Regions from separate parts of the Cellulomonas sp. SLBN-39 genome, predicted to be linked through region 1. Evidence: predicted binding sites of a transcription regulator. Region 1 holds the regulator's gene; each other region holds the start of a gene.
What was found. The regulator HrcA, encoded in region 1, represses chaperone genes, less so after heat shock. The targets are predictions, from matches to a motif close to TTNGCACTCGNNNNNNNCGAGTGCNAA.
Positions count from the first base shown of each region.

Region 2: the regulator HrcA is predicted to act here: its motif matches at 1,806-1,832, upstream of FBY24_RS05900 (Hsp20/alpha crystallin family protein).
Region 3: the regulator HrcA is predicted to act here: its motif matches at 2,007-2,033, upstream of groL (chaperonin GroEL).

Region 1 covers NZ_VFOA01000001.1:3,162,551-3,165,819, forward strand. Annotated here, with positions in the region: gene FBY24_RS14420 (DUF3097 domain-containing protein) at 1-616, opposite strand, end outside; gene hrcA (heat-inducible transcriptional repressor HrcA) at 817-1,839, shown strand; gene dnaJ (molecular chaperone DnaJ) at 1,921-3,045, shown strand; gene FBY24_RS14435 (16S rRNA (uracil(1498)-N(3))-methyltransferase) at 3,042-3,269, shown strand, end outside.
Region 2 covers NZ_VFOA01000001.1:1,304,381-1,307,649, reverse strand. Annotated here, with positions in the region: gene gcvH (glycine cleavage system protein GcvH) at 13-384, shown strand; gene FBY24_RS05910 (LuxR C-terminal-related transcriptional regulator) at 768-992, shown strand; gene FBY24_RS05905 ((deoxy)nucleoside triphosphate pyrophosphohydrolase) at 1,303-1,743, shown strand; gene FBY24_RS05900 (Hsp20/alpha crystallin family protein) at 1,923-2,366, shown strand; gene FBY24_RS05895 (MalY/PatB family protein) at 2,465-3,269, opposite strand, start outside.
Region 3 covers NZ_VFOA01000001.1:794,840-798,108, reverse strand. Annotated here, with positions in the region: gene FBY24_RS03525 (LytR C-terminal domain-containing protein) at 1-16, shown strand, start outside; gene FBY24_RS03520 (cold-shock protein) at 144-347, shown strand; gene FBY24_RS03515 (glycoside hydrolase family 15) at 422-1,918, opposite strand; gene groL (chaperonin GroEL) at 2,186-3,269, shown strand, end outside.

The DNA of each region.
Region 1 (3,269 bases):
GGTGGCCGAGCACCAGCACCGACCCGGTCGGGGTGCCGCGGACCGCCTGGGCGGCGATCCGGCTCTCCTTGGACCCGGGCACCAGGTGGTCGACGAGCACCCCGACGCGCCGGTCGGTCGTGGGCCGGAAGTCGCGCAGCGCGTCGGCGAGGTGGTCGACGCCGTCGAGCAGCTCGACGACGACGCCCTCGACGCGCAGGTCGTCGCCCCAGACCTTCTCGACGAGCTCGGCGTCGTGCTTGCCCTCGACCCAGATGCGCGACCCGCGGGCGACCCGTGCGGGCGCGTCGTGCACGGCGCGCGAGCCGGACGCCGTGCGGGCCGGTGCGGCGGGCGCGCGGCGGGCGACGGGTGCGGTGAGCACCACCGGCGCCCCGTTCACCCAGAACCCGGGCCCGAGGGTGAACGTGCGCGTGCGCCCGCGCCGGTCCTCCAGCACGACGACGTGCAGGCCTCCGGACTTCTCCACGCGCACGACCGCGCCGACCCACCCGGACTCGACGTCCTCGACGACGAGCCCGCGCTCGGCGGGCTGCTCGCGGGCCGTCGGGCGCGGCGCGTGGTGGGCGGTCGGGCCGGTGGACAGGACGTCCGATCCGTAGCGGTCGCTGGTCACCGGGGCACTGTAGGGCGCGGGGCCCACGGACGCCGCGCGGCCGGCCCGGCGCGTCGGCGGCCCGGGGTGCGACCCTGGTGCCCCGCGGCGGGGCGCGTAGGATTGGCACTCGGCAGCCGCGAGTGCTACCAGGCGGGCCCCGTGGGCGCCGCCCGCACGCCCGCGGGACGCGGCCCGGACGAGGAGGCGAGGAGGTGGCGGTGAGCGACGACAGACGGCTGGACGTGCTGCGCGCGATCGTCGAGGACTACGTCGCCACCCGTGAGCCCGTCGGCTCGCGGGCCCTGACGGAGCGGCACCGCCTCGGGGTGTCGCCCGCGACGATCCGCAACGACATGGCCGCGCTCGAGGACGCCGGGCTCATCCACCAGCCCCACACCTCGGCCGGCCGGGTGCCGACCGACCTGGGCTACCGGGTGTTCGTCGACCGCCTCTCCACGGTCAAGCCGCTGTCCCCGGCGGAGAAGCGGGCCATCGGCGCGCTTCTGGAGGAGGCCGTCGACCTCGACGACGTCATCGACCGTGCGGTCCGCCTGCTGGCCCAGCTCACGCAGCAGGTCGCGGTCGTGCAGTACCCGTCGTTGCGACGCTCCGCCCTGCGGCACGTCGAGCTCGTGCCCGTCGGCCCCCGGCACCTGCTCGTGGTCATCATCACCACGACCGGCCGGGTCGAGCAGCGCACGGTCGAGGTGCCGCAGGACCTCGACGAGGCGGTGGTCGCGAGCCTGCGCGTGCGCCTGAACCTCGCCGCCGCGGGCCTGCGCCTGGCCGACCTGGACGTGGCGCTGGCCGCGCTCGTCGACGAGGTCGGCACCGACGGCGCCCCGCTGGCCCGTGCGGTCGTGGAGGTCGTCGCGCAGACGCTCGCGCAGGAGCGCGAGGAGCGCGTCGTCGTCGCCGGCGTCGGCCACCTGGCCCGCACGGCCGGCACGGACTTCACGCACACCCTCGGCCCGGTCCTCGAGGCCCTCGAGGAGCAGGTCGTGCTCATGCGGCTGCTGTCCGAGATGGCCGAGGACGGCGCCGGGGTGGCCGTGCGGATCGGCCGCGAGACCCAGCACGAGGGCCTGTCGGAGACCAGCATCGTGACCAGCGGCTACGGCGGCGAGGGGTCGGCCGTGGCCCTCCTCGGCTCCGTGGGGCCGCTGCGCATGGACTACCCCGGGACGATGTCGGCGGTGCGGGCCGTGGCCCGCTACCTCACGCGCATCCTCGCCGGCTGACCGGGCACCACCCACCGACATCCCCGCACCGATCGCGCCGGCCCGCCGGCGACCACGACCAGGAAGCGAGCCCCACCGCACGTGACCGACTACTACGAGGTCCTCGGGGTGCCGCGCGACGCGGCGCCCGAGCAGATCAAGAAGGCCTACCGCCGCCTGGCCCGCGAGCTGCACCCCGACGTCGCGGGTGCCGACCCGCAGGCCGAGGAGCGCTTCAAGGACGTCTCGCGCGCCTACGACGTGCTCGGCAACGCCGACAAGCGCCGCGCCTACGACATGGGTGCCGACCCCGCCTCGCCCGGCGGTGGCGCCGGTGGCGGGTTCGGTTTCCAGGACATCTTCGAGACGTTCTTCGGCGCCGCCGCCGGTGGCGCCCAGCGCGGCCCCGCGTCCCGTGCCCGGCGCGGCCAGGACGCGCTCGTGCGCCTCGACCTCGACCTCGCCGAGACGGTGTTCGGCGTGCACCGCGAGATCCAGGTCGACACGGCCGTGCTGTGCCCGACGTGCGGCGGCACGTGCTGCCGCCCGGGCACGTCGCCGCGCACCTGCGAGGTCTGCGCGGGCCGCGGCTCGGTCCAGCGCGTCGCCCGCTCGTTCCTCGGGCAGGTCATGACGACCCAGCCCTGCGCCGCGTGCCACGGCTTCGGCACGGTCATCCCCGAGCCCTGCACGGAGTGCGCCGGCGAGGGGCGCGTGCGCTCGCGCCGCACGCTCTCGGTGGACGTCCCCGCGGGCGTCGACACCGGCACCCGCATCAAGCTCACCGGGCAGGGCGAGGTCGGCCCCGCCGGCGGCCCGGCCGGCGACGTGTACCTCGAGGTGCGCGAGCGCAAGCACGAGACGTTCGTGCGCAAGGGCGACGACCTGCACGCCACCCTTGAGGTGCCGATGACCGCCGCCGCGCTGGGCACCGTCCTCGCGCTCGACACCCTCGACGGCGAGCGCGAGATCGACCTGCGCCCGGGCACGCAGCCCGGTCAGGTCGTGACCCTCAAGGGCCTGGGCGTCGGGCACCTGCACGTCGGCGGCCGCGGCGACCTGCACGTGCACGTCGACGTGACCGTGCCGCTGCCCGCCGACGACGAGCAGACCGAGCTGCTGCGGCGCCTGGCGGCCCTGCGCGGCGAGGAGCGCCCCGACGCGCGCCTGGCGGCCGCGAACCCGGGGGTGTTCGCCAAGCTCCGCGACAAGCTCGCGGGCCGGTGAGCGCACCGGTCTTCCTCGTCGATCCCGGCGACCTCGCGGACGTCGTGGCCGGCGGCGAGCTCCTGCTGACCGGGGCCGAGGGGCGGCACGCGGGCGTCGTGCAGCGCAAGACCCCCGGCGAGCGGGTCGACGTCGTCGACGGCGCCGGCGTGCGCGCCGTCGGCACGGTCGCCGACGTGCACCCCGACGGCGTGCGCGTGGCCGTGCTCCGCGTCGACGTCGAG
Region 2 (3,269 bases), 1.9 Mb from region 1:
CCAGGAGCACCGATGACCGCCGAGCTGCCCGCCCAGCTGCAGTACACCGTCGAGCACGAGTGGGTCGACCAGGCCTCGCCCGTGACCGTCGGCATCACGTCGGTCGCCGCGGACGCCCTGGGCGACATCGTGTACGTCGAGCTGCCCGCCGTCGGGGACACCGTCACCGCGGGCGCCGTGATCGGCGAGATCGAGTCCACGAAGTCCGTCTCCGAGCTCTACTCGCCGGTGACGGGCACCGTCGTCGAGGTCAACGACGCCGCCGTCGCGGACCCCTCGACCGTGAACGCCGACCCGTACGGCGCCGGCTGGCTGCTGCGCGTCGACGTCGAGTCGGCGGGACCGCTGCTGTCCGCCGAGGAGTACGCCGCGCTGAACCCCTGACCAGCGGCCGTCCGACCGGCCCCGGCCCCGCTCCCGCCACCCGCGGGAGCGGGGCCGTCGTGCTTGTGGCGCGGGTGGTTCTCGGGGTGAAATGAGAGGTCCATGAGAACGGTGTCTCGCTTACCACAGGAAGTTGGGTGGTAGCACCCTCTAGGCCTTGCTCCGATCGGGTGAACTGCTGAACGCTTGGGGCGGCGGCATGTATCACCCGGCCGATCAGGAAGTCATCGTGGTGGCAGCGACATCGGCACCACGGGGGGGAACCGTCGGTGAAGAAAAGTCTCCGAACCCGCGTCATGGACGCGAGGGAGGCCGCTCTCATCCGGTACGCAGCCCCTGCGGGGTCGGACAGTCCGGCTCAGCCGCGCACACCGGAGGACATCATGACCATGCTGGAGACGAGCACCACCGCCACCGAGTCGCTCACCCGCCGTGAGCGCGTGGTCCTGGCCGAGCTGGCCGAGGACGTCACCCTCGAGGAGATCGCGACGCGACTCTTCGTCACCCGCAACACCGTCAAGTCCCAGGTCCGCAGCGTCTACCGCAAGATCGGCGTCTCCACCCGCACCGACGCGGTCGCGTGGGCCCGCGCCCACGGCATCCGCTGACGCGCCGCCCGGACCCACGCACGACCCGCACGTCCTGCACCGCTGCACGACCTGCACTGCACGCACGTCCTGCACCGCTGCACGGCACGCGCCGTCTGCGCCGCTGCACCGTCTGCACCGCAACGCCCGTCGGGCGGCCGCGTCCCTCCGCGCGGCTGCCCGGGCCGACCGTCGTCGTCGACGTCGGCACCCGGCGGTCCCCTGACCGCCCGGACGACCCACGTCGTCCGTCGGGACGGGTGACCCGGCCCGCACGCCCGGGTGTCGTCGACGACACCCCCGCGTCACGCAGGGCTGGCACACTCGCCCCATGAACGATGTCCTCGTCGTCGCCGCCGCGCTGGTCGACGACCTCGACGACCCCCGCCTCCTGCTCGCCGCACGGCGGGCCACGCCCGCGAGCCTGGCCGGCCGGTGGGAGTTCCCCGGGGGCAAGGTCGAGGCCGGCGAGACGCCGGAGCTCGCGCTGCACCGCGAGATCCGCGAGGAGCTCGGCGTGCGCGTCGGGCTGGGCGTGGAGCTGCTCGGCCCCGACGCCGGGGCGTGGCGCCTCGCCGAGGGGTACGTCATGCGGGTGTGGTTCGCGGAGGTCCTCGACGGGGTGCCCGAGCCGCTCGTGGAGCACGACGAGCTGCGCTGGCTCCCCGACGGGCAGTGGCTCGACGTGCCGTGGCTCGACGCCGACGTGCCCATCGTCGAGGCGCTGGAGCGCTTCGTCGCGGCCTTCCCGTCGCGCACCGGCCCGTCCTGACGCCCGCGGCACCCACCACGAGGGACCCGTTTCGCCGTCGGCGAACCGGGCCCCGCGACCTGTTGGCACTCGGCACCACAGAGTGCTAATCCTTGACGTGTAGCCACCCGGCGGCAGGCGCGCCGGGCGCATCCGGGTCCGCGGGCGGTCCGCGGCCCCACGTCGAGGAGGTGAGGGGTGTGGCTACTCGTTTCGACCCGTTCCAGGAGATGGACCGAGTCCTCGGGCAGATGCTCGCCGCCGACCGCGCGTCGGCCGGGATGCCGATGGACCTGTACCGGGACGGCGACCACTACGTCCTGCACGTCGACCTGCCGGGCGCCGACCCGGGCACGATCGACGTCGCGGTCGAGGACCGCACGCTGACGATCCGCGCCAACCGGTCCGGCCGCACGGAGCACGACGTGCAGTGGCTGGCCAAGGAGCGCCCCGCCGGCACGTACGCCCGCCAGCTCACGGTCGGCCGCGGCCTCGCGCTCGACCAGATCAGCGCGACCTACGCCGACGGCGTGCTCACGCTCACGATCCCCGTGGCCGAGGAGGCCAAGCCGCGCCGCATCGAGGTGCAGCACGGCTCCGCCGCGACCTCGATCGAGGCCGCCCCGGCCGGCACCGCCGGCTGACGCACCGAACCGACGCCCGGGCGCCCTCCTACGGGGGCACCCGGGCGTCGGCGTGCGGGGCCGTCACCGAGGCCCGAGGTCGCCCCGGGCCACGGTGCTCAGACCAGCGCGCCGACCAGCCGGTCGAGCCCCTCGGCGAGCACGTCGGTGGACGTGGCCAGGTTCATCCGCACGAAGCCCGCACCCTGCGCCCCGAAGGTCGGGCCCGAGTTCACGGCCAGAGCACCCTCCTGCAGCAGCACGCGCGCCGGGTCGGCGTCGGGCGGCACGCACCCGCGCAGGTCCAGCCAGGCGAAGTACGTCGACGCGGGCGGCGTCCACCGGGCACCGGGCAGGCGGTCGGCGAGCGTCCGGTCGACCGTCGCGACGTTGGTGCGGATCTGCTCCAGCGCGGCGTCCAGCCAGGCGCCGCCCTCGCGGTACGCCGCGACGTGCGCGACGACGCCGATCTGGCTGACCCCGTGCCCGACGATCTCCGGCATGCGCGCCAGGTCCGCGCCGGCCTCCGCGCCCGGCACCGCCACCGCGGCCTTGAGACCCGCGAGGTTGAAGGCCTTCGACGCGGAGTGCAGCGCGACGGCCTGCGGGATCACCGCGGTCGCCGAGACGAACGGCTCGTCGTCCAGCACCAGCGGGGCGTGGATCTCGTCGGAGACGACGCGCACGTGGTGCCGCGCGGCCAGCTCGCCCAGCGCCGTCAGCTCCGCCGCCGAGTGCAGCGTCCCCGTCGGGTTCTGCGGGTGGCACAGCAGCATCGCCCGGGCGTCGACGAACGCCGCGTCGAGCGCGTCGAGGTCGAGCCGGCCCGCCCCCGTGAGCGGGACGGCCACCACGTGCAGGCCGGCGTGCTCGAGGAACGCGCGGAACGGCGGGTACACCGGCGTCGTGATGACCACGGCGTCG
Region 3 (3,269 bases), 2.4 Mb from region 1:
CCCCGCCGCCGGCTGACCCCGCAGGTCACGACGTCATCACGGCACCCGTCCGGACCCTGGTGGGTGAAGGATCCGCCCCACTAGGCTCCACGCACCGGGGGACGGCGGATCTTCCCGGGGCACCGGACGTCGAGGAGCAAGGCATGGCCCAGGGCACCGTGAAGTGGTTCAACGCGGAGAAGGGGTACGGCTTCATCACCCCGGACGGCGGAGGTCAGGACCTGTTCGTGCACTACAGCGCGATCCAGGCCGACGGCTACCGCAGTCTCGAGGAGGGGCAGGCCGTGGACTTCGAGGTCGGCCAGGGCTCGAAGGGCCCCCAGGCCGAGCAGGTCCGTCCCCTCTGACCGCAGGACCGGCGGCCCGACGCGCGTGTCGCGGACGGGCCGCCGTCGCGCGTCCGGGCGCCGGCGTGCGCGCGTCAGGGCTCGAGGGCGTCGAGCGCCAGGAGGGCGCAGGCGGCGCTCCACCCCAGCGGTGCCACGGCGGCGGGTGAGCCGTCGGCGAGGATCTTCTCGGGGATCGAGCCGCTCGGCGTGCGGTGCGCGTCGAGCACGTCGAGCCAGCGGCGGGCCTGCGCCGCGTCGCCCTGCTCGGCCGCGACCCACGCGTACAGGGCCGTCTGCGGGGTCCACGTGACGCCGTCCTGACGCCAGCCCGCACCGGGCGCGAGCCCGCCCGTGGGGCGCAGCATGGCGGGCACGGACGCCTGCCACGCCGCCGCGGCGCCGTCCCCGGGCGCCGACCAGAACGGCGGGAGCGCGAACGTCGACGCGGCGTCGAGGGCCGCGCCGTCGGCGTGCCGGGTCCAGCCCACGGGGGCGAAGGTCGCCTCGACCGCGCTGCGGCTGGTCGCGGCGAGCGTCGTCGCCGCGTCGGCGCCGTCAGCGTCCCCGGCGGCGGCGAGCACCGTGGCGGCCTGCTCGAGCCCCGCGACCAGCGGTGCCGCGGTGCCGAGGGTCAGCTCGTCCTCGGGGACCTCCCAGTAGTCGGGCGACGCCGGCGGCAGCCCGTCCGCCCCGAGCAGGGCCGTCGCGTGCGCGAGCGACGCGCGGACCTGGGGCGCGAGGGCGGCGGCCACCGGGGCGCGCTCCGCGGCGGGCACCTGCTCCAGCACGAGGCCGGCCGCCCACATCGACCAGCCCGTGCCGTCGGTCTGGGTGCCGCGGTCGTCCGGCGGGCCCGACGCGTCGGGCAGGTACCGGGCCTGGAACGACCCGTCGTCCTCCTGGACGCGGGCGAGGAAGCCGAGCACCTCGAGGGCGTCCTCGACGTGCCCGGTGCGGGCCAGCGCCACCGCGACGAACGCCGCGTCGCGCGGCCACACGTAGCGCCACATCGCCGACCAGCCGGCGACGACCGCACCGTCGCCGAGGTCGAGGGCGTGCAGGTCGAGGAGCGCGGCGCGGGCCATGTCCTCGTAGGGCCCGCCCGTGCCGGGCACGGTGCCGGCGGCGAGCCAGGCCTCCTGGGCGGCCCCGGCCCTGCGCGCGGCGCCGGGGGTCGCCGCGCGGTCGGTGGCAGGCGTCGAGCCGAGCGTCGTGGCGAGGCGGGCGGCCACCGGGTCGGGCACGCGCGTGCCGGGCAGGTAGACGGCCAGCGCGTCGGCCGGGACGCCCGCCCGCGTGCCGTCGGCGAGCACGGCCACCGCCTGCTGGTCGAGCGCGACCACGGCGTACCCGCCGGGGGCGGCCGGTGCGCCCCCCGCGACGGCCGGGGCGGGGACCGCTGCGGCGACGGCACCGCCACCGGCGGCGGCCCCGGTCTCCGGCGAGACCGCCGTCGTGGTGGCGGTGCGGTCCGGCGGCGGTCCGCCGGCTGCACCCGTCACGGCGAGGCAGCCGGCGACGAGCAGGCCGACGGCGGCGCGCGCCCGCCGCACCGCGGGCGCCGACCGCTCGGCGGTGTGACGTGGCACACGCGCACCCTAGTGCGTGCCGGTCGCCCGGCGGGAGGGACGTCGGCCCGTGGTGGAGCCTGACGGGCCCCGCGCGGGCGGGGCGCTGCTTGCACTCTCCGGGGTCGAGTGCTAACCATTGGACTTAGCACTCTCCGGTGGAGAGTGACAGCAGCATCCCGGCCGTCAGGTGAGGGTGCCCGCGCGCGGGACGTGACCGCGCGCAGGACCCGTCCGTCGCGGGCACCGACCGGCCACCCCACGAACCGGAAGAAGGATCACAGCCCCATGGCCAAGATCATCGCCTTCAACGAGGAGGCCCGGCGGAGCATGGAGCGCGGGCTCAACACGCTCGCCGACACCGTCAAGGTCACCCTGGGCCCCAAGGGTCGCAACGTCGTGCTCGACAAGAAGTGGGGCGCGCCGACGATCACCAACGACGGCGTCTCCATCGCCAAGGACATCGAGCTCGAGGAGCCCTTCGAGCGCATCGGCGCCGAGCTCGTCAAGGAGGTCGCCAAGAAGACGGACGACGTCGCCGGTGACGGCACGACGACCGCGACCGTCCTGGCCCAGGCCCTCGTGCGCGAGGGTCTGCGCAACGTGGCCGCCGGCGCGAACCCCATCGCGCTGAAGAAGGGCATCGAGAAGGCCGTCGAGGCCGTCACCGAGCAGCTCCTGGTCCAGGCCAAGGAGGTCGAGACCAAGGAGGAGATCGCCGCCACGGCCGCGATCTCGGCCGGCGACCCCGCGATCGGCGAGCTCATCGCCGAGGCCCTGGACAAGGTCGGCAAGGAAGGCGTCATCACCGTCGAGGAGTCCTCGGCGCTGGGCCTGGAGCTCGAGCTCACCGAGGGCATGCGGTTCGACAAGGGCTTCCTGTCGGCGTACTTCGTCTCCGACCCCGAGCGTCAGGAGGCCGTCCTGGAGGACGCGTACGTCCTGCTCGTCGAGTCGAAGATCTCGAACGTCAAGGACCTGCTGCCGCTGCTGGAGAAGGTCATCCAGGCCGGCAAGCCGCTGTTCATCGTGGCCGAGGACGTCGAGTCCGAGGCGCTCGCGACGCTCGTCGTGAACAAGATCCGTGGCATCTTCAAGTCGATCGCCGTCAAGGCGCCCGGCTTCGGCGACCGCCGCAAGGCGATGCTGCAGGACATGGCCGTCCTCACCGGTGGCCAGGTCGTCTCCGAGACCGTCGGCCTCAAGCTCGAGAACGTCGGCCTCGAGGTCCTCGGCACGGCCCGCAAGGTCGTCGTCACCAAGGACGAGACCACGATCGTCGAGGGCGGCGGCGACGCGGCCCAGATCGCCGGTCGCGTCGCGCAGATCCGCGCCGAGATCGACAACTCGGACTCGGACTACGACCGCGAGA